3 regions of the Hydrogenophaga sp. YM1 genome follow, and region 1 is predicted to be linked to each of the others. Evidence: predicted binding sites of a transcription regulator. Region 1 holds the regulator's gene; each other region holds the start of a gene.
What was found. The regulator FNR, encoded in region 1, switches genes on or off when oxygen is low (the NO sensors DNR and NnrR bind a similar motif). The targets are predictions, from matches to a motif close to TTGATNNNNATCAA.
Positions count from the first base shown of each region.

Region 1 (6,890 bases):
GCGCTGTCGCACTACACCGACTGGACCATCGGCCACGTGCACTCGGGCGCGCTGGGCTGGGTGGGCCTGGTGACCATGGGCTCCATGTACTACCTGATCCCGCGCCTGTACGGCCAGAAGAAGATGTACTCGGTGCCCGCGATCGAGCTGCACTTCTGGATCGCCACCATCGGCATCGTGCTCTACATCGCCGCCATGTGGATCGCCGGCGTGATGCAGGGCCTGATGTGGCGCGCCGTCAACCCCGATGGCAGCCTGACCTACACCTTCGTCGAATCGGTCAAGGCGACCTTCCCGTTCTACGTCATCCGCCTGGCCGGGGGCCTGCTGTACCTGGCCGGCATGTGCGTGATGCTCTGGAACACGGTGATGACGGCGCGCAACGGCCGCATCGAGCCGGTGCGCATTCCGGCCGCCCAACCCGCCCACGCCTGAGGTGAATCGCATGTCGCAACAAGACAAACCCACCGGCTTCACGCACGAGCGCATCGAGACCAGCAACTTCCTGATGATCGTGCTGATCGTCCTGGTGGTCTCGGTCGGCGGCCTGGTCGAGATCGTGCCGCTGTTCTTCCAGAAATCCACCACGCAACCGGTGGAAGGGCTCAAGCCCTACACCGCCTTGCAGCTCGCGGGCCGCGACGTGTACGTGAAAGAAGGCTGCTACAACTGCCACTCGCAGATGATCCGCCCCTTCCAGGCCGAGACCCTGCGCTACGGCCACTACTCGGTGGCCGGCGAGTTCGTCTACGACCGCCCCTTCCAGTGGGGCAGCAAGCGCACCGGCCCCGACCTGGCGCGCGTGGGCGGCCGCTACAGCGACGAATGGCACCGCATCCACCTGAACAACCCGCGCGACGTGGTGCCCGAGTCCAACATGCCGGCCTACAGCTGGCTGGAGAAGAAACCCGTCGACGCCGCTGGCCTGCCGGCGCGCATGAAGGCGCTGCGCACCCTGGGCGCGCCCTACAGCGACGAGGAGATCACCGCCTCCAGCGAGGCGGCGAAGGGCAAGACCGAGATGGACGCGCTCATCGCCTACCTGCAGGTGCTGGGCACCGCCTTGAAATAAGGAGAGGCTGCCATGGACATCAACGCCCTGCGTTCCATCGTTACCGTCATCAGCCTGCTGGTCTTCCTGGGCATCGTGGCCTGGGCCTGGTCGCGCCGCAACCGCGAGCGCTTCGACGAGGCGGCCCGCCTGCCGTTCCAGGACGAATGAGCCACCCCCACACACGGGAACCATCATGAGCGATTTCACCAGCGACTTCTGGTCCATCTACGTCGGCGCCATCACGGTGGTCAGCATCCTGGCCTGCGGCGTGCTGCTGTGGGTGGCCGGCACCACCAAGGTCAAGCCGGGCCAGGACAACACGACCGGCCACGTGTGGGACGGCGACCTGCGCGAACTCAACAACCCGCTGCCGCGCTGGTGGGTCTGGCTGTTCGTCATCACCATCGTTTTCGCCCTGGCCTATGGCCTGCTGTACCCCATGTACGGCCGCTACGCGGGCGTGCTGGGCTGGACTTCCAGCGGCCAGCACACCGTCGAGGTGCAGCGCCACCAGGAAGCCATCGCGCCGCTGTACGCGCAGTTCCACGACCAGCCGCCCGAGCGCCTGGCCGGCGATGCGCAGGCCATGGCGATCGGCGAGCGCCTGTTCATGAACCAGTGTGCCCAGTGCCACGGCTCGGACGCGCGCGGCTCCAAGGGCTTCCCCAACCTCACCGACGGCGACTGGCTGCACGGCGGCGAGCCCGCGGCCATCGAGACCACCATCACCCAGGGCCGCCACGGCGTGATGCCGCCCATGGCCGCTGCCGTGGGCAGCGCCGACGATGTGCGCAACGTCGCCCACTACGTGCTCAGCCTGTCCAACAGCCCGCACGACCGCGTGCGCGCCTCGCAGGGCCGAACCAAGTTCGCCGCCTGCGCGGCCTGCCACGGCATGGACGGCAAGGGCAACACCGCGCTGGGCGCGCCCAACCTCACCGACGGTGTGTGGCTGCACGGCTGGGGCGAGGAGGCCATCGTGCGCGCCATCACCAACGGCATCGACAACCGCATGCCGGCGCAGAACCAGCTGCTCAACGCCGACCAGATCCGCGTGCTGACGGCCTACGTGTGGGGCCTGTCGAACCGGCCCGCCAAACCCTGAGGACCCGGCGGCGGCCCGCGCGTCGGGCCCGCCAGACGACATGAAGACCATTCCGATCCAGCCCGCGCCGCCCGGCGACGACGAGGAAATCGTCGTTTCGCTCTATGCCGCGCAGGAGAAGATTCAGTCGCGCTCGGTCACTGGCGTGTTCGCGCGCTGGCGCTGGTTTTTCGTGTGGGCCACGCAGCTGGTGTTCTACGGCCTGGCCTGGTTGCCCTGGAACGGCCGTCAGGCCGTGCTGTTCGACCTGGAGGCGCGGCGCTTCTACCTGTTCGACCTGATCCTGTATCCGCAGGACTTCATCTACCTCACCGGGCTGCTGGTCATTTCGGCGCTGGCGCTGTTCCTGTTCACGGCGGTGGCCGGGCGCCTGTGGTGCGGCTTCACCTGCCCGCAGACGGTGTACACGGAAATCTTCATGTGGATCGAGCGCCGGGTCGAGGGCGATCGCTCCGCGCGGCTGCGCCTGGACGCCGCGCCCATGAGCGCGGCCAAGTTCGGCAAACGCGCGCTCAAGCACGGGCTGTGGGGCGCGCTGGCGCTGTGGACGGGCTTCACCTTCGTCGGCTACTTCACGCCGATCCGTGAGCTCGCGGGCCTGGTGGCCAGCCTGTCGCTCGGGCCCTGGCAGACCTTCTGGATCCTGTTCTACGGCCTGGCCACCTACGGCAACGCGGGCTTCCTGCGCGAGCAGGTGTGCAAGTACATGTGCCCCTACGCGCGCTTCCAGAGCGCCATGTTCGACCGCGACACGATGATCGTCACTTACGACGAGGCGCGCGGCGAGCCGCGTGGCGCGCGCAGCCGCAAGGCCGACCCCAAGGCCCTCGGCCTGGGCAGTTGCGTGGATTGCACCCTGTGCGTGCAGGTCTGCCCCACCGGCATCGACATCCGAAAAGGCCTGCAGTACGAGTGCATCAGCTGCGCCGCCTGCGTGGACGTGTGCGATGAGGTGATGGACAAGGTCGGCTACCCGCGTGGCCTGATCCGCTTTGCCACGCAGAACGGTGTCGCCAAGGGCTGGAACCGCGCGCAGATGCTGCGCCGCGCCCTGCGCCCGCGCGTGCTGGTCTACAGCGGCGTGTTGCTGGCGGTGTCGCTGGCGGTGCTGGGCAGCCTGTGGCTGCGCACGCCGCTCAAGGTGGACGTGATCCGCGACCGCGGCGCGCTGGCGCGCGAGGTGGAGCAAGGCCGCGTCGAGAACGTCTACCGGCTGCAGATCATGAATGCCACCGAGGTGGCGCAGACCTACGAACTGCGCGTGGAGGGCCTGCCGGGCATCGCCCTGGCGTCTGGCGATCGTGTGGAGGTGGCGCCCGCCGAGGTGCGCGCCGTCGCCGCGCGGGTCCAGGTGCCGCCCGGGGTGGCCGCGAGCGGCTCGCACCCCATCCAGTTCGAAGTGCGCGCCGCCCAGGACGAGCGCGTGCGGGTGCGTGAGAAGAGCACCTTCCTCGTTCCCCGATGACGCTTTCGCAGGAGACCCCATGAACCCCGATCCGATGAGCACCGACGCGCCCGAGCCCTGGTGGCGCGTGGGCCCCATGTGGCTGGTGGTGGGCGGGCCGCTGGTGGTGGTGGTGGCGGCCATCGGCACCGCCGTCATCGCCATCGAGGGCGCCGACCCGGTGCTCGACAAGGCCGCCTACCAGGCCACACTGGAGCAGGCACGCCGCCTGCAGGGCCCGCAGCGCGACGAGGCGCTGATCGGCCTGCAGCCCGCGCACCAGGCGCGCAACCACGCGGCCTCGCCCGTGGTCCGCGAGGGTGGCCACTGACATGGGCCGCCGCTGGATGTGGGTGGGCTGGCCGTCATTCCTGATGGCCGGCGTGTTGGAGATGCTGGTGTTCGCGGTGGTGGACCCGGGCGAGTTGCACTGGCAGGGCGTCGCGCTCGACTGGTCGCGCCCCGCCGTCTACACGGTGGCCTTCTTCGTGTTCTGGGCGGTGACGGCCGTCGCCTGCAGCCTGAGCCTGTGGCTGGCCTTGCCGCCGCAGGAAGCGCTCAGGAGCAGGTCTGCGGATTGACGATGCGCCGCAGCGCCTCGGTGTCCTTGATGTGCACGTAGCGCTGCTTGACGTCGATGATGCCGTCGTCGACGAACTTGGAGAAGGTGCGGCTCACCGTCTCCAACTTCATGCCCAGGTAGCTGCCGATCTCCTCGCGCGTCATGCGCAGGTTGAACTCGGACGGCGAGAAACCACGCGCCTGCAGGCGCTGCACCAGATTGAGCAGGAAGGCCGCCAGCCGCTCCTCGGCGCGCATGCTGCCCAGCAGCAGCATCACGCTGTGGTCGCGCACGATCTCGCGGCTCATGATGCGGTGCACGTGGTGTTGCAGCGGGGTGAACTGGCGCGACAGCTCTTCGACCTGGTTGAAGGGCATGACGCAGACCTCGGCGTCTTCCAGCGCCACCGCGTCGCAGGCGTGGTGGTCGCTCACGATGCCGTCCAGGCCGATGATCTCGCCCGCCATCTGGAAACCCGTGACCTGGTCGCGCCCGTCGGCGGTGGTCACGCAGGTCTTGAAGAAGCCCGAGCGCACGGCGTAGAGCGAGGTGAAGCGATCGCCGACGGAGAACAGGGCTTCGCCGCGCTTGACGCGCTTGCGGGAGGAAATCAGTGTGTCGAGCTGGCCCATTTCCTCTGCGCTCAGGCCCATGGGCAGGCAGAGTTCGCGAAGGTTGCAGCTTGAGCACGCCACTTTGATGCGTTGCGCGTCCATGTGCGTCGTTCCTGAGTGCATGACAGGGAGCGAGCATACCCCTTTGGGTTCGGGATCACAGAGCCGCTTGACCAGGATCAAGGCGTCTGGGCCCGCCAGCCGGCACAGTGGGGCCATGCCAGAAGGACCCGCCGTGAGCCATGTGATCCCCGATGAACTGCTGCGTCGCTTCGACGTTCCGGGGCCGCGCTATACCTCCTATCCCACGGCCGACCGCTTCGTGGAGGCCTTCACCGAGCAGGACTACCGTCTGGCGCTGGGACAGCGGCGGGCCGGGTCGATGGCGCTGCCGCTGTCGCTGTATGTGCACATCCCGTTCTGCGAATCGGTGTGCTACTACTGCGCTTGCAACAAAGTTATTACAAAACACCATTCGCGCGGCGCCGAGTACCTGCGCCACCTCTCGCGCGAGCTGGACCTGCAGATCGAGCACCTGGGCGCGGGCCAGTCGGTGTCCCAGTTGCACCTGGGGGGCGGCACGCCCACCTTCCTGAGCGATGCCGAGCTGGAAGACCTGATGGCCATGCTGCGGCGCCACTTCGCGCTCGCGCCGGGCGGCGAGTACTCCATCGAGGTGGACCCGCGCACCGTGAGCGCCGAACGCCTGCGCGCGCTGCACCGCCTGGGCTTCAACCGCCTGAGCTTCGGTGTGCAGGACTTCGATCCCGCCGTACAGAAGGCCGTGCACCGCGTGCAGCCGGCCGAGCAGGTGTTCGCGCTGGTCGACGCGGCGCGGCAGATCGGCTTCGAGTCGGTCAACGTGGACCTGATCTACGGTCTGCCGCTGCAGACGCCCGAGTCCTTCCGGCGCACGCTGGCGCAGCTGCAGGCCCTGCGGCCGGACCGCGTGGCGCTGTACGCCTACGCGCACCTGCCGGCGCGCTTCAAGCCGCAGCGGCGCATCGTGGCGGCCGAGTTGCCGGGCGCGGCCGACAAGCTGGCCATGCTCTCGGCCTCGCTGGACATCCTGCGCGCGGCGGGCTACGTTTACGTCGGCATGGACCACTTCGCCCTTCCCGACGACGCCCTGGCCGTGGCCAAGCGCCAGGGCCGGCTGCACCGCAACTTCCAGGGCTACAGCACCCAGCCCGATTGCGACCTCATCGCGCTCGGCGTGTCGGCCATCGGCCGGGTGGGCGCCACCTACAGCCAGAACGCCAAGACCCTGGACGAGTACGTGGACCTGCTCGACCAGGGCCGCCTGCCCATCGTGCGTGGTCTGGCGCTCACGCGCGACGACGTGCTGCGCCGTGCGGTGATCATGTCCCTGATGTGCCAGGGCGAACTGCAGTTCGAGGCCATCGACCTGGGGCACCTGATCGACAGTCGCCGTTACTTCGCCAACGAGCTGCGCGCGCTCGAGCCCTTCGTGGACGAGGGCTTGGTCACCATGGACGAGCAGGGCGTGCAGGTGACCGAAACCGGCTGGTACCTGGTGCGCGCGATCGCCATGGTGTTCGACCGCCACCTGCAGGCCGACCAGGACCGCGCGCGGTTTTCAAGGATTCTCTGAGCGCACCGATGTCCGGTTCACTGCTGATCACGGCGCTGCTCATGGGCCTGGTGGGCGGGCCGCACTGCATCGCCATGTGCGGCGCGGCCTGCGCGGGCATCGGCCGTGCGGCCGGCGAGCGCGGCACGCGCGCGCTGCTGGCGTTCCAGTTCAGCCGCGTCGCTGGCTACGCCAGCGTGGGAGCGCTGGCGGCGGGCTCGGTGCAGGGGCTGGCCTGGCTGGGCGCGCACACGCAGGTGATCCGGCCGCTGTGGACCATGTTCCACGTCGCGGCCCTGCTGCTGGGCGCCTGGCTGCTCTGGCGGGCGCGCCAGCCGGCGTGGGTTGACGGCATGGGCCAGGGCATCTGGCGCCGCGCGAAACCCGCCATCGCCCGCCTGGGCCCGCGCGCGCCCTGGGTGCTGGGCTTCGGCTGGGCGCTCATGCCCTGCGGTCTGCTCTATTCGGCGCTGCTGGTGGCCTCGCTCTCGGCCGACGCGGTGCAGGGCGCGGCGGT
Region 1 covers NZ_CP070223.1:2,992,745-2,999,634, reverse strand. The annotation lists gene ccoN (cytochrome-c oxidase, cbb3-type subunit I) at 1-435, shown strand, start outside; gene ccoO (cytochrome-c oxidase, cbb3-type subunit II) at 446-1,072, shown strand; gene JNX00_RS14065 (cbb3-type cytochrome c oxidase subunit 3) at 1,085-1,222, shown strand; gene ccoP (cytochrome-c oxidase, cbb3-type subunit III) at 1,248-2,159, shown strand; gene ccoG (cytochrome c oxidase accessory protein CcoG) at 2,200-3,624, shown strand; gene JNX00_RS14050 (hypothetical protein) at 3,644-3,934, shown strand; gene JNX00_RS14045 (hypothetical protein) at 3,924-4,184, shown strand; gene fnr (fumarate/nitrate reduction transcriptional regulator Fnr) at 4,162-4,881, opposite strand; gene hemN (oxygen-independent coproporphyrinogen III oxidase) at 4,997-6,394, shown strand; gene JNX00_RS14030 (sulfite exporter TauE/SafE family protein) at 6,403-6,890, shown strand, end outside.

Region 2 (6,890 bases), 1.9 Mb from region 1:
CGCGCCCAGCAGCGCGGCGCGCGTGAGCGTCACTTGAGGGTCGTCCAGCGTGCCGCCCACCGCCAGCGGCACGCCCACCACGCCGGCCGTGGCCCCGCGGGTCACGTCCACGCGCACGCGGCCCGACAGCGCCCGGCCCGGCGAGATCGCCACCTCGCCCGTGGCCGCGAGCAGGCCCGAGTTCGCCACCAGGTTCGACAGCTGAATGGCCTTGCCGCGCGTGCTCACCTGACCGGCCAGGGTATCGAGTTCGGTCAGCCCGCCGCTGGACAGGCCCACGGTGCTCGCCGCCTTCAACAGGTCCAGCCCATGCAACGTGGCGCCGCTGACGGTGAAGCGCGTGTCGCTGCGCAAGGCGTTCACCAGCGCCTCGGCGCTCACGCGCTCGGGAAAGCGCGCGCCCAGCGTGGTGTCGGCCTGCAGGCGGCCCGTGAGCGTCTGGCGCGGCGCGGTCAGGGCCGACACCTCCACACCTTCTGTTCGCAGCCGGCCATCCAGCACCACGCGCCGCTCCTTCGCGCCGGCGCCGGGCAAGGTGACCGCGAGGGGACCCCGCACGCGGCCCCCGCCCACGCGCGCATCCAGCGCCCAGGCCGTGGCCTCGCCCTCGCGGCGCAGCGTGGCCGTGGTGCCGCGCAGCGCGCCGCCCACAATGGCCAGCTCGGCCTGGGCGGGCCAGCCGTCGTCGGCGAAGCGCAGTTCGGCGTTCACCGTCGTGCGCGCGCCGTCGGCCGCGAGCCAGCTCACCTCGTCGAGCACCAGCTCGCGCGGCAGCAGCGAAAAATCGATGGCCTCGCCATCGGCCGGCGCGGACGCCGGTGCGGCCCGCGCCCGCGCGCCCAGCAGCGCGACCGTGGCCTCGGGCAGCACCGCCTGCCGGACCACCAGCGTCTGCACGCGCAGCCGACCAGCCAGCAGGTCCCACCAGCGGGGGCGCAGCTCCACGCGCTGCAGCGACAAAGGCGTGCGCGCCTGGATGCTCAGCCCGTTCACCGCCACGCCGGGCACGGGCCACAGCGCCAGGCCGATGGCCTGCGCGCGCACCGGCGCGCCCAACACATCGCTCGCCTCGGCCGCCAGCCGCTCGCGAAAGGCCTCGCCCGCCACCCAGCGCTGCAGGGCCAGCAACAGGGCCGCGAGCAGCAGCAGGGGCAGAAGGCACCAGAGGGCGATTCGAAGGGGTCGGCGCATGCCGAAATTGTGCCCAGTCTGTGGCGCTTCACCGGGGCGCCAGCCTTGCCGGGCACTGTCGCGCCGGTCCCCCGGGCCCGCCGGTCACTGGACCTGTGCGGACCGCACCCCGCGCCGTAGAGTGACCGCATGAACGCCTCCGCCATTCCTTCTGAGCGCCTCGCAGCGCTCCACCGGTCCGAATCCGAGCGCTTCATCGCCACCCACCCGCGCTCCATGGCCCAGGCCGAAGCGGCGCGCGCCCACTACCTGTTCGGCGTGCCGTTGCACTGGATGCGCGACTGGCCTGGCCCCGCCACGCTGGCGGTCGAGCGCGCGCAAGGCGCCGCGCTGTTCTGCGCCGACGGCCTGCGCTACAGCGACTTCTGCCTCGGCGACAGCGGCGCCCTCTTCGGCCACAGCCCCGAACCGCTGGCACAGGCCATCGCGCAGCAGGCCGAGCGCGGTCTCACCTGCATGCTGCCGTCCACGCACGCGCTCGCCGTGGGCGAGGCCTTGCAGCGCGTGTTCGGACTGCCCGTGTGGCAGCTGGCGCTGTCGGCCAGCGACGCCAACCGGTTCATGCTGCGCTGGGCGCGCGCCGCCACCGGCCGGCCCCAGGTGCTGGTGTTCGATGGCTGCTACCACGGCGCGGTGGACGACACCCTGGTCGATCTCGACCCGGCCTCGGGCACCACCGTGCGCCGCCCTTCGGTGCTGGGCCAGGTGCACAACCACCACGCCTTCACCCGCGTGGTGCCCTTTAACGACCTGGCCGCGCTGGAGGCGGCGCTGTCGCGCGGCGACGTGGCCTGCCTGCTGGCCGAACCCGCGCTCACCAACTTCGGCCTGGTGCCCCCCAACCGGGGCTTCTGGCCCGTCGCGCGCGAGCTCTGCCGCCGCCGCGGCACGCTGTTCGTGGTGGACGAGACGCACACCCTCTCCACCGCGCTTGGCGGCTACGCACGCGCCCACGAACTGAACCCCGACGCCCTGGTGGTGGGCAAGGCCGTGGCCGGCGGCCTGCCCTGCGCGGTCTATGGCGTGACGGCCGAACTCGCGCAGCGCATGGCGCGCGCCAAGGACAGCGCGCCCGAGGGCCACAGCGGCATCGGCACCACGCTGTCGGGCAATCCGCTGACCCTGGCCGCGCTGGAGGCGGCGCTCACCCACCTGCACACCGAGGCCAACTACGCGCACATGCTGGCCATCGCCGCGCTGCTGCAGGACGGCCTGTTCAAGCGCCTGCACGCCGCCCACCGGCCCTGGACCGTGACGCGCCTCGGCGCCCGCCTCGAGCTGCAGTTCATGCCGCGCACCCCGCGCCAGGCCCAGGACGTGCGTGAAAACGCCCAGGGCGCGCTCGAATCCTTCACCCACCTGTTCATGCTCAACCGCGGCGTGCTGCTCACGCCCTTCCACTGCATGATGCTTGCCAGCCCGGCCACCACGCCTGCCGACGTGGAACGCCTGCTGTCGGTGTTCGACGAGTTGCTCGCGGCGCTCGCCACCTGAACCTCAGCCCACGCCCACGGGTGAGGGCGCGAGCCGCACGATGCGCGTGAACAGGCGGTCAAAGGCCGGGTCGCGCTGGCCCTCGGGGCTCAGCGGGTCCACATGGCTGGAGAAGGCGGCGTCCAGCGCGCGGCGGTCGGCTTCGTCCAGCAGTTGCTCCGCCGCCGGCAGCACCACCTGCTCCTCCAGCTTCATGTGGGCCAGGTAGAAGCGCACGTAGGCCTGGGCTTCGTCCACGAAAGCCTGGCGCCGGGGCTCGCCCAGGTACTCCCAGGCCATCAGCAGGTGCACCAACTCGCGCACGCGGTCCTCGCCGCCCATGTGCTCCTTTTCCAGGCGCTGGATGGTCTCCAACGTGTGCGGCGCGGCGCGCGCCACGCGTGGAAACAGCAGGTCCGACTCCTTCGGGTGGTGCAGCTTCTCGGGAAACTCGCCGATGTAGAACAGCATGGCCCGCAGCACATCGAAGAATCGCTCGGGGCCATCGGTCTCGGGGCCTCGATCGATCATCACCAGCATCGAGCGCAGCATCGCCGACAGGCTGGCGTGTTCGTCCCGGACGGTGCGCAGGGCGTCGGATTTCATGGCAGATCTCCTCGAGGGTGGAACCCCCGCAGCTTCCCACGCGGCGCCCGCACGCGCCTTGATGCAGGTCAAGGCCTCTCGGCGCCCCAAAACCGCGCGCTTGACCTTGACACCGTGTCAAGCTTGAGAATGCTTCTACCCCAACACAGGAGCCTCTCCATGAACCAGACCTTCACCGTGCAAGGCATGACCTGCGGCCACTGCGAACGCAGCGTCACCAACGCCATCAAGCAGATCGACCCCCAAGCCGAGGTGCGCATCGACCGGCCACAGAACCGCGTCGAGGTGCACAGCAGCCAGTCGCGCGAGAAGATCGCTGCGGCCATCCGCGAAGAAGGCTACGCGGTGGCGGCCTGATGGACACCCGCACCACCGCCTGGCCGGTCAACATCGGGCAGGCCGCGCAGCTCAGCGGCATCTCGCCCAAGATGCTGCGCCACTACGAAGGCCTGGGCCTGCTCGGCGAGGTGCGGCGCACCGACAGCAACTACCGCCAATACGCCGAATCCGACGTGCACACGCTGCGTTTCATCCGCCGCGCGCGCGACATGGGCTTCACGCTCGACGAGATCCGCGACCTGGTGAACCTCTGGCACAACCGGCGGCGCAGCAGCGACACCGTCAAGCGCATCGCGCAAAAGCACATCGGCGACCTGGCCGAGCGCATCGCCGCCCTGGAAGCGATGCGCCGCACCCTGGAAGACCTGGTGGTCCGCTGCCCTGGCAACGACCGGCCCGACTGCCCCATCCTGGACGACCTCGGCGGCGGCGCCGACAAGGATCTTTACAAGAACCACACAGAGCCTGCCACTTTGCTGCACAGATCCCGCCCACAGTGAGACCCACGCCACCAGCCGGTGGTCCCACCGTACCAAGGAGTGCCCATGAAACCCTCGTTCAGCCGCCGCGCCTTTGCCGTCACCGCCGCTGCCACCGCCATCACGGCCCTGTCCTTCACCGCCGTCGCCCAAGGCGTCGGCGCGCCGGCCCAGCCGGCCCCCGCCACCAGCGCCGCCCAACCCCAGGCGCAAGCCCCCCGCCACGACCCGCAGCGCCACGCCCAGCGCATGGAGCGCCTGCAGCAGCGCATGGCCGAGCACCAATCCCGCCTGAAGGACAGCCTGCAGCTGCGCCCCGAACAGGAAGCGGCCTGGAACGATTTCGTCGCGAAGATGAAGCCCACCCCCCGGCCTGCGGGTGAACGCCCCAACCGCGAGGACTGGGCCAAGCTCAGCACGCCCCAGCGCCTGGACCGCCTGGACGCGATGAAGGCCGAGCGCGACCGCCAGGTGGCGCAACGCCACGATGCGATCCGCCGCTTCTACGCCCAGCTCACGCCCCCGCAGCAAAAGGCCTTCGACGCGCAGCGCGGCATGGGCCTGGGCGGCATGCGCCATGCGGGCCATCGCGGCCCCATGGAGCGTTTCGACCGCATGGGGCACGGCGGCCAGGGCTTCAAAAGCCATGGCGAACCGCGCCAACCCCGCCTCTGACTTCTTCCTACTGAATCCATTACTTAAATTAGTGGTAGTAGATAAGGGGCGCTGTCTTCTGTGGACAAGCGCCCCTTGTCCTTTGGCGACAAGGATTTTTCGATCCTGACAAGTCTGTGTGAAGCACCCGGCCAAACGTGAACCCCGAATGGGGACAAACCGCGAATGCCCGCCGTTCCTGTGGACAAGTCATGGCTTGTTCCAGAATTACCCACAGCTTTGTTCCAAAGTCTGGTGACAGTTGCTCACGAAAGGCCTCGGCACCCGCTGCTACACTGCGCGGCTTTCGCCCGCCCGCCTTTCGCAATGCCCGTGTCCCTCGGCGGCCAAGCGCCCGCCAGCTTCGATCTCAAGAGCGTTCACCTGCCGCTGCTGGCGCTGCTGCTCAAGTCGGGCGACATGGAGTTGCTGCGCCGCGAGTTCGGCCAGCGCTACGGCGACCAGCCCGAGTTTTTCGACCACGACCCGCTGCTCATCGACCTGCAAGGCCTGAGCGGCGAGCAAGCCCTGCCCGACCTGATGCAGGTGAGCGAGTTGCTGCGCGCGCACCGTCTGCGCCCGGTGGCCGTGAACGCGGCCAGCGAGGCCCAGCGCGCCGCCGCCCAGGCCGCCGGCCTGCCGCTGGCCGAGGCGCCGCTGCTCACCCGCCAGGGCCACGCGCCGGCGCCGTCCGCCAGTGCGGCCCCGGTGGCCGTTGCGCCGCCACCGCCGGTGCCCGCGCCGGGCGCCCTGGTCATCGACAAGCCCCTGCGCTCCGGCCAGCAGGTCTACGCGCGCGGTGGCGACCTGGTGGTCATGGCCATGGTGAACCCAGGCGCGGAGGTCATCGCCGATGGCCACATCCACGTCTATGCCCCGCTGCGTGGCAAGGCCATGGCCGGCGCGCGCGGCCACGCGCAGGCGCGCATCTTTTCCCTGGCCATGGCGCCCGAGCTGATTTCCATCGCGGGCGTCTACCGCACCAGCGAGGTGCCGCTGCCGCAGGCCCTGCTGGGCCGGCCCGCCCAGGTGCGCCTGCACAGCACCGCCGACGGCGACCGCCTCGTCATCGACGCCCTGTCCACCTGAAACCGAACCACCGAATCCACGGAGCCATTCCATGACCCGAATCGTCGTCGTCACGTCCGGCAAGGGCGGGGTGGGCAAAACCACCACCAGCGCGAGTTTTGCCACCGGCCTGGCCCTGCGCGGTCACAAGACCGCGGTCATCGACTTCGACGTCGGCCTGCGCAACCTCGACCTCATCATGGGCTGCGAGCGCCGCGTGGTCTACGACCTGATCAACGTCATCCAGGGCGAGGCCAACCTCAACCAGGCGCTCATCAAGGACAAGCAGGTCGACAACCTGTACATCCTGGCCGCCAGCCAGACGCGCGACAAGGACGCCCTCAACCAAGACGGCGTCAAGCGCGTGCTCGACGAGCTCTCGGGCATGGGCTTCGATTACATCGTCTGCGACTCGCCGGCCGGCATCGAATCCGGGGCGCTCATGGCCATGCACTACGCCGACGAGGCCCTGGTGGTGACCAACCCCGAGGTGTCCAGCGTGCGCGATTCCGACCGCATCCTGGGCATGCTCTCCAGCAAGACGCGCCGCGCCATCGAGGGCAAGGAAGCCATCAAGGAGCACCTGCTCATCACGCGCTACAACCCCAGCCGCGTGGCCGACGGCCAGATGCTCTCGCTGCAGGACATCCAGGACATCCTGCGCATCCCGCTGATCGGCGTGATCCCCGAGAGCGAATCGGTGCTGACCGCGTCCAACCAGGGCACGCCGGCGATCCACCTCAAGGGCAGCGACGTGGCCGAGGCCTACGGCGACGTGATCGACCGCTTCCTCGGCAAGGACAAGCCGCTGCGCTTCATCGAAGCCGAAAAATCCGGCTTCTTCAAGCGCCTGTTCGGAGGGAAATAAGGCATGTCCCTGCTGTCTTTCCTGCTGGGTGAGAAGAAAAAGACCGCTTCGGTCGCCAAGGAGCGCTTGCAGATCATCCTGGCGCACGAGCGTTCCGGTCGCAGCGCCGCCGAGCCCGACTACCTGCCCGCGCTGCAGCGCGAGCTGGTGGCGGTGATCGGCAAGTACATCCGCATCAATCCCGACGACATCAAGGTCCAGCTCGAGCGCCA
Region 2 covers NZ_CP070223.1:127,590-134,479, reverse strand. The annotation lists gene JNX00_RS00670 (AsmA family protein) at 1-1,191, opposite strand, end outside; gene JNX00_RS00665 (transaminase) at 1,321-2,685, shown strand; gene JNX00_RS00660 (hemerythrin domain-containing protein) at 2,689-3,270, opposite strand; gene JNX00_RS00655 (cation transporter) at 3,430-3,627, shown strand; gene cueR (Cu(I)-responsive transcriptional regulator) at 3,627-4,109, shown strand; gene JNX00_RS00645 (Spy/CpxP family protein refolding chaperone) at 4,155-4,763, shown strand; gene minC (septum site-determining protein MinC) at 5,070-5,831, shown strand; gene minD (septum site-determining protein MinD) at 5,863-6,678, shown strand; gene minE (cell division topological specificity factor MinE) at 6,682-6,890, shown strand, end outside.
Region 2: a site for FNR is predicted at 3,329-3,342, ahead of JNX00_RS00660 (hemerythrin domain-containing protein). Genes of this name have one in related genera too.

Region 3 (6,890 bases), 1.1 Mb from region 1:
CCCTGGCCCAGCTCGACCGCATCGGCATCATCGAGCTGCGCCCGCTCAACCGCTACCGCCTCAAGCTGGCCAAGACCTTCCGCTGGCGGCCGCACGGCGCGGTGATGAACTTCTTCCGCGAACACGCCTTGCTTGACTACTTCGCGGGCGGCTTCGACGGCCCCGGCGAGGGCCTGATGCTGGTGCACGGCTCGGTGAGCCGCACGCTGGCGCCGCTGTTCCTGGAGCGCCTGCAGCGCGTGGCGCAGGACTTCGCGCAGCAGCACCAGACCGACCAGAAACTGGCCGAGAAGGACCGCGAGGGCTACACCCTGGTGTTGGCCATGCGCCGCTGGGAATTCGAGGCCTTCACCCACCTGCGCCGCTGAACCGGCCGCGCCGCTGGCATGATCGCGGGCTTGCCTGTCGAACCGACCCCTGCATGAACGAGACCCGACCCCAGCCCCGGCGCCCGCGCCAGGGCCCCAAGACGCCCAAGGCCCCGTCCGCGCCGCGCCACCCGCTGCTGGCGCAGCTCGCCGAGTGGCACCCCGCCCTGTTCGGCGACGAGCCGCGCCCGCTCAAGCGCGGCATCTTCGAAGACCTGATCGCCGCGCACGGCGAGGCGCTGGAGGCCGAGGCCCTGAAGGCCGCCCTGGGCCTGCACACGCGCAGCACGCGCTACCTCAACGCCGTGGGCTCGGGCCAGCCGCGCCGCGACCTGCAAGGCCAGGCGGTGGAGGTGGTCGCCCCCGAGCAGCGCCACCACGCCATCGTGGAGGTGTACCGCCGCCGCCAGTCGCGCAGCCCCGAAGACCTGGCGCCGCAGCTGCGCCAACGCATCGCGCGCGCCTTCGAGGCCAGCGGCCTGGGCCGCGAGGCCTATGCCACGCTGGTGCGCGGGCGCGACGAGGCGATCAACGCGGCCACCGAGGCGGCGCTGGACGAGGCCAGCGCGCGCATCGCGCGCGAGGCCGCGCTGCTGCGGGCGTTCGAATCGAGCGGCCTGAGCGTGGCGGCCTTCGCCGACGGCTATGGCATGACGCCGGACGACGCGCAGCGCGCCCTGGAGCGCGCACGCCAGCGCCGCTGAGGGCGCGGCCGGCTCAGCCCTCGCGCACGAAGACCGTCAGCACGCCGGTGTAGCCGTAGAGCCGGTGGTGCGCGATCTCGCCACCGGCGAAGAAGCCCACCAGCGGCACGTCGCCCAGCGCGTGGCGCACGATCTGCAGCTCGGCGCTCGGCCCGCCGAAGTGCGGCCCGCCGCGGCCCGCGCAGCTCACGTACACCGCGCCCGCGATGGCGCGCGCCGGCCGCGGCGCGGCCTCCACCTCGGCCGCACCGGCGCCGAACAGCAGCTCCTCCGGCTCCAGTTCCTCGCGCACCTCGGCGCACACGCGCATGAGGTCGGCGCGCGCCGCCTGCACGTGGCGCTCGCAGAAGGCCAGCCGCGAGCCCTCGGGCGCCAGCTCGGCGATGGCCACGCCCCGGCGCACCGGGTCCAGGCCGATGATGTGGCGCACGATCACCTCGTGCCCGAAGGCGCCGCGCCGGTGCGAGGCCTCGCTGGTCGCCACCGGGGTGCCGTCGGGGCCAGGGCGGGTCACGCCCACCAGGGTGTGGCGCAGCCGCAGCATGGCGTGCTCGGGGTGGTCGAGCGAGATCTCCAGTTCGCGCAGCAGCACATCCAGCGCGGGCTCGCCGTCCAGGCGGGTCACCAGGTGAGCGTCGGATTCGGTGACCACGTGGGTCGCCGCGATCGGCTGCGCGCCCTGCGTGACGCGCGAGACGATGCCCACCTCGCGCCCGAAGGCCACGCCGCTGAGCCCACCGTGGAACACCCCGCTGGCCGCGCCGTGACCGCTGAGGGTGCCCGCGCTGCCCAGCGCGAACTGCACGGTGGGGCCGCGGCTGCCCGCCAGGCCGCCGAACAGGTAGCCGCTGCCGGTTCGCTCGGCCATTTCGGCGATCAGCTCACCCACCTCGGGCGTGCCGGCGTCGGCGTGCACCAGGGCCGTGTGGGCGACGAAGCCCTCGCCGCCGTCCGCGCGCCCGCTGGCCGACAGCGGCGCTACGCCACTGAACACGCGGTACTGGTCGGGGCTCAGGTCGCACAGCATCACCGACAGCGCCGGCTCGTCGAAGTACTCCACGTTGCTGGCCGAGACGCCCACGCCCACGGTGCCGGCCCAGTCGGTCACCTCGGGCAGTTCGGCGCTCATCCACTCCAGCAGGGCCTCGGCCTCGCCGGCGTAGTGGTCGGTGATGTAGAGCAGCCCCAGCGAGGGCTGGCTGGCGTGGTCGGGCAGGGCCATCTGCGCGCGCAGCTGCGCCACCACCATGGCGGCGGCCATGCGCCATTGCGGGTGGGTGGCGTGCGCCTGGGGGAAACGTTTCATGCGGTGTTCGAGCCCCGCGGGGCCCGCGGGTTCAAGCGCGTTTGTCGCGCGTCTTTCGAGGCGCCGCCTTCTTGGCGGGTGCCGCCGGGGCGCCGGACGAGACGGCACGCGCCGCCGCGCGGCCCACGCCCGCCGCCGCCCCCATGCCGCGGCCCACCGTGCCGGCGGCGCTGCGCGCGGCCTGGCCGGCCAGGCCGGTGGCGGTCTTCACGGCGGCATCGGTGAGGTCGGTGGCGACCTGGCGCGTGGTGTCCAGCGCGCCTTGCTTGGCCGCGTCCTTCAGGGCGTTGGTGGCGATCTGCTGGAACTGCTGGGACAGGGCGCCCCACCACTGCAGCGGATCGACCACACCGCCCGCCGGAGCGGCCACTCCGGCCTTGTCGGCCTTGGGCGCCACTTTCTTCGCGGCCGGCTTGCGCCGCGCGGGCGCGGGTTTGGCCACTTCGGTGCCGTAGGTGCGCGGCGGCACCTCCAGGCCCGGGAAGGGGTTGGCCTTGGCGGCGACCTCGGCCGTCTTCAGCTTGAGCGCGTTGGCCACGTCGCCCATGCTGAAGTTCATGGACTTCAGCGTGGACAGGGTCATTTTCTGCACCTCCAGCGCCTGGATGGTGGCGCCCAGGGCCTTGGCGTTCTGGTCCAGCCAATAGTGCACGGCCTTGAGCTCCTCGATGCGCTTCTCGAGTTCCTCGACGTTGAAGGTGGGCGCCACCCAGTGGCTGAGGTTGGGCAGCTGCGGGATGTTCTGCCCGATGCCCTGGGCGATGCCGCCGGCGGCCTGCGTGGCCAGGTTCTGCAGGAAATCGAAACCCGGCACGAACTTGCCGAAGCCGCTGGCGGACGCATCGCTCATGGCGAACTCCTCGATGGAAGGACCGGGGATCAGCCGTCGACGCCGTAGCGCGGCGCGCGGCGCTCGCGCAAGGATGCCACACCTTCGCGCACGTCGGGCCCGGCAAAACCCATGAATTCCAGCGCGAGCGAGGTGTCGAAACTCGGGCCCGCCTGGCGCAGCCAGTTGTTGAGCGAGTACTTGGTCCAGCGGATCGCGCTGGCGCTGCCGCCGGCCAGGCGGTCGGCCACCTCGTAGGCCTTGTCGAGCAGCTGGTCGTCGTCCACCACCAGCGAGACCAGGCCGATGCGCTCGGCCTCTTCGCCGCTCACGGCGTCACACAGCATGAGGTAGTACTTGGCCTTGGCCATGCCGCACAGCAGCGGCCAGACGATGGCCGCGTGGTCGCCCGCCGCCACGCCCAGGCGCGTGTGGCCGTCGACGATCTTGGCGCTGCGCGCGGCGATGGAGATGTCGGCCAGCAGGCCGGCCACCAGGCCCGCGCCCACGGCCGGGCCGTGCATGGCGCTGACGATGGGCTTGTCGCAGTTGATGACGTTGTAGACCAGGTCGCGCGCCTCCTTCCAGACGCGCGAGCGCACCTCGAAGTCGGTGGCCATGTCCTGCACCAGGGCCAGGTCGCCGCCACCGGAAAAGCCCATGCCGCTGCCGCGCAGCACGGCGGCGCGCACGCTGTCGTCGCGGCCCACGTCGCGCCAGATCTCGCTCAGCTCCCAGTGGCCTTCGTGGCCGGCGGTGGGCAGCTTGCCGTTGCCGCCGGGGCCATCGGCGCGCATGCGGATGTCGAGCACGCTGGGCGTGCCGTTCACCAGCGGGCCACGGCGGCTGATCTCCAGGGTCTGGTAGCGGCTGTAGTCGATGGTCGGGCTCATGGTGGTCTCCTGATGGTCGTTTGCTCTTGGACCGATCGATTGTGCTTGACCTGCATCAAGCGCCACGGCGCCGGCCGGGCCCAAGATGGAAGCCACGCAGGAGGCCCCCATGAGCACGTTCATTTCCGACACCTTCGAGATCCAGTTGCGTGCCGCGCGCCAGGCGCTGCTGGAGCGCCTGTACGCCCAGCGGGGCGGTGCCCGCAGCCGCGCCGAAGTGGCCGCCGACAAGCGCGCCCAGGCGGCCGACGACAACGACGCCGTCGCGGACCCGGCCTTCGACCTCGGCTCGGTACTGGGTGAGCGTGAAGCGGGCGAACTGGCCGCCATCGACGCCGCGCTCGCGCGCATCGCCGACGGCAGCTATGGCCTGTGCGTGGACTGCGGCGCGCAGATACCCGCCGCGCGCCTGCACGCGCAGCCCACGGCCGACCGCTGCCTGGACTGCCAGGCGCGGGCCGAGCGCTGATCGGGCGCGGTCCGCGCCCCGGGGCCGGGTTCAGGCCTTGGTCAGCGGCGCGATCTTCTGGTCGATCGCGCCGAAGATGGACTGGCCGTCCTTGCCCTTCATCTCGATTCGGATGGTGTCGCCGTACTTCATGAAGGCGGTGGAGGGCTTGCCGTCGAGGATGGTCTCGATCGCGCGCTTCTCGGCGATGCAGCTGTAGCCCTTGGGCCAGTCCTTGCGGCCGTCGACTTCCACACCCTTGTTGCTCACCGTGCCGCTGCCCACGATGGAACCCGCGCGCACGTTGCGCGTCTTGCCGATGTGGGCGATGAGCTGGCCGAAGTGGAAGGTCATCTCGGGGCCGGCCTCGCACATGCCGACCTTGCGGCCGTTCCAGGTGCTCTGCAGCGTGAGGTGCAGGCGCCCGCCCTGCCAGGCGTCGCCCAGCTCGTCGGGCGTCACGGCCACGGGGCTGAAGGCGGTGGCGGGCTTGCTCTGGAAGAAGCCGAAGCCCTTGGCCAGTTCGGCGGGAATCAGGTTGCGCAATGAAACGTCGTTGGCCAGCATCACCAGGCGGATGCCCTCGAGCGCCTGCTCGGGCGTCGCGCACATGGGCACGTCGCCGGTGATGACGGTGATCTCGGCCTCGAAGTCGATGCCGTAGTCCTCGCTGGGCACCACCACGTCGTCCATCGGGCCGATGAAGTCGTCGCTGCCGCCCTGGTACATCAGCGGGTCTTCGTAGAAGCTGGCCGGCACCTCGGAGTTGCGCGCGGCGCGCACCAGCTCCACGTGGTTCAGGTAAGCCGAGCCGTCGGCCCACTGGTAGGCGCGCGGCAGCGGCGCCATGCACATGGCCGGGTCGAAGGGGAAGGCGTGGCGCGCCTTGCCCTGGTTCAGGGTCACGTACAGGTCCTGCAGCTGGGGGCTGATGAAGTTCCAGTCGTCCAGGGCCTGCTGCAGGGTGTTCGCGATGCCGGTCGCATAATGGGCCGTGCTCAGGTCACGCGAGACCACCACCAGTTGTCCGTCGCGCGAGCCGTCCTTGTAGGTGGCGAGTTTCATGCGTATCTCCTGCTGCCTTCTGAGTGGATGGGTGCCCCGGGGGCTTTGGGGCGATAATTACGGGTAGTGAAATCGATTAACCTATGCGTAAGAGCGAGATTCTAGACCAAAGCCCCGCCAACGAGAGCGACGACAGCGAACCCCAGCGCGCGGGCATCCAATCGGTCGAGGTCGGCTTTGAATTGTTGAACGCCCTGTCGAGGGCCAGCGGCGCACTGATGCTGCGCGACCTGGCCGCCGCCGCCGGCATGAGCGCGGCCAAGGCCCACCGCTACCTGGTGAGCTTCCAGCGCCTGGGCCTGGTCACGCAGGACAGCGCCAGCACCCGCTACGACCTGGGACCGGCCGCGTTGCGCCTGGGCCTGGCCAGCCTGTCGCGCATCGACGCCGTGCGCCTGGCGCGCGAGCGCATCGACGCCCTGCTGCCGCTCACCGGTCACACCCTGGCCATCGCCGTCTGGGGCAACCAGGGGCCCACCATGGTGCACTGGACCGAGGCGCCCCAGGCCGTGCCCGTGGCGCTGCGCCTGGGCGACGTGATGCCCCTGCTGTCGTCCGCCACCGGCCGCTGCTTCGCCGCTTTCATGGGCGACGAGGGCCACGACGCCCAGCGCGTCGGCCCCATGATCCGCGAGGAACTCGCGCGCCTGAAGAAGCTGCCGCGCAACGGCCCCTTGCCGCTGGACCTGCCCACCTCCATGGCCGAGGTGCAGGAAATGCTCGACGAGGTGCGCCGCCGCGGCGTGGCGCGCGTGGTGCACAGCCTGCAGGCCAGCGTGGCCGGCTTTGGCGCCCCCGTGTTCGACGTGCAAGGCCGCATGGTGCTGGCCATGGTGGTGCTGGGCTCGGTGGCCACCCTGGACACCGACTGGGACGGCGGCCCGGCGACCGCGCTGCGCGACGCCGCCCGTCGGCTCAGCGCCGATCTCGGGCACCGCGAAGCGGCGCCCCGGTCCGACGAGCCATGAAGCCACTCAAGACCCCCGTGGGCCCGAGATCCCGCCCCTGGCTGTGGCTGGGCGCCGGCGTGCTGGCGGCCCTCGCCGCGGCGCTCGGCCCCCAGGGGGGCGGCACCGCGTTCGCCGCCGCGCCACCGGCACCCGCCGCCAGCTCCACCGCCCCGCGCAGCGACCCGCCCCCGGCGAGTGAGCTGAGTTACGAGGTGTTCGGCCAGGCCAAGGGCTTCGACTACCGCGCCACCGGCAGCCTCTCCTGGCGCCGCGAGGGCCCGAACTACGAGGCCCGCCTGGAGCTCGCCATGCCCCTGCTCGGCAAGC
Region 3 covers NZ_CP070223.1:4,129,422-4,136,311, forward strand. The annotation lists gene JNX00_RS19440 (helix-turn-helix transcriptional regulator) at 1-368, shown strand, start outside; gene JNX00_RS19445 (ProQ/FINO family protein) at 422-1,072, shown strand; gene JNX00_RS19450 (FIST C-terminal domain-containing protein) at 1,086-2,378, opposite strand; gene JNX00_RS19455 (PhaM family polyhydroxyalkanoate granule multifunctional regulatory protein) at 2,410-3,228, opposite strand; gene JNX00_RS19460 (enoyl-CoA hydratase/isomerase family protein) at 3,258-4,100, opposite strand; gene JNX00_RS19465 (TraR/DksA family transcriptional regulator) at 4,210-4,569, shown strand; gene JNX00_RS19470 (fumarylacetoacetate hydrolase family protein) at 4,600-5,613, opposite strand; gene JNX00_RS19475 (IclR family transcriptional regulator) at 5,697-6,581, shown strand; gene JNX00_RS19480 (DUF3108 domain-containing protein) at 6,578-6,890, shown strand, end outside.
Region 3: a site for FNR is predicted at 4,146-4,159, ahead of JNX00_RS19465 (TraR/DksA family transcriptional regulator). Genes of this name have one in related genera too.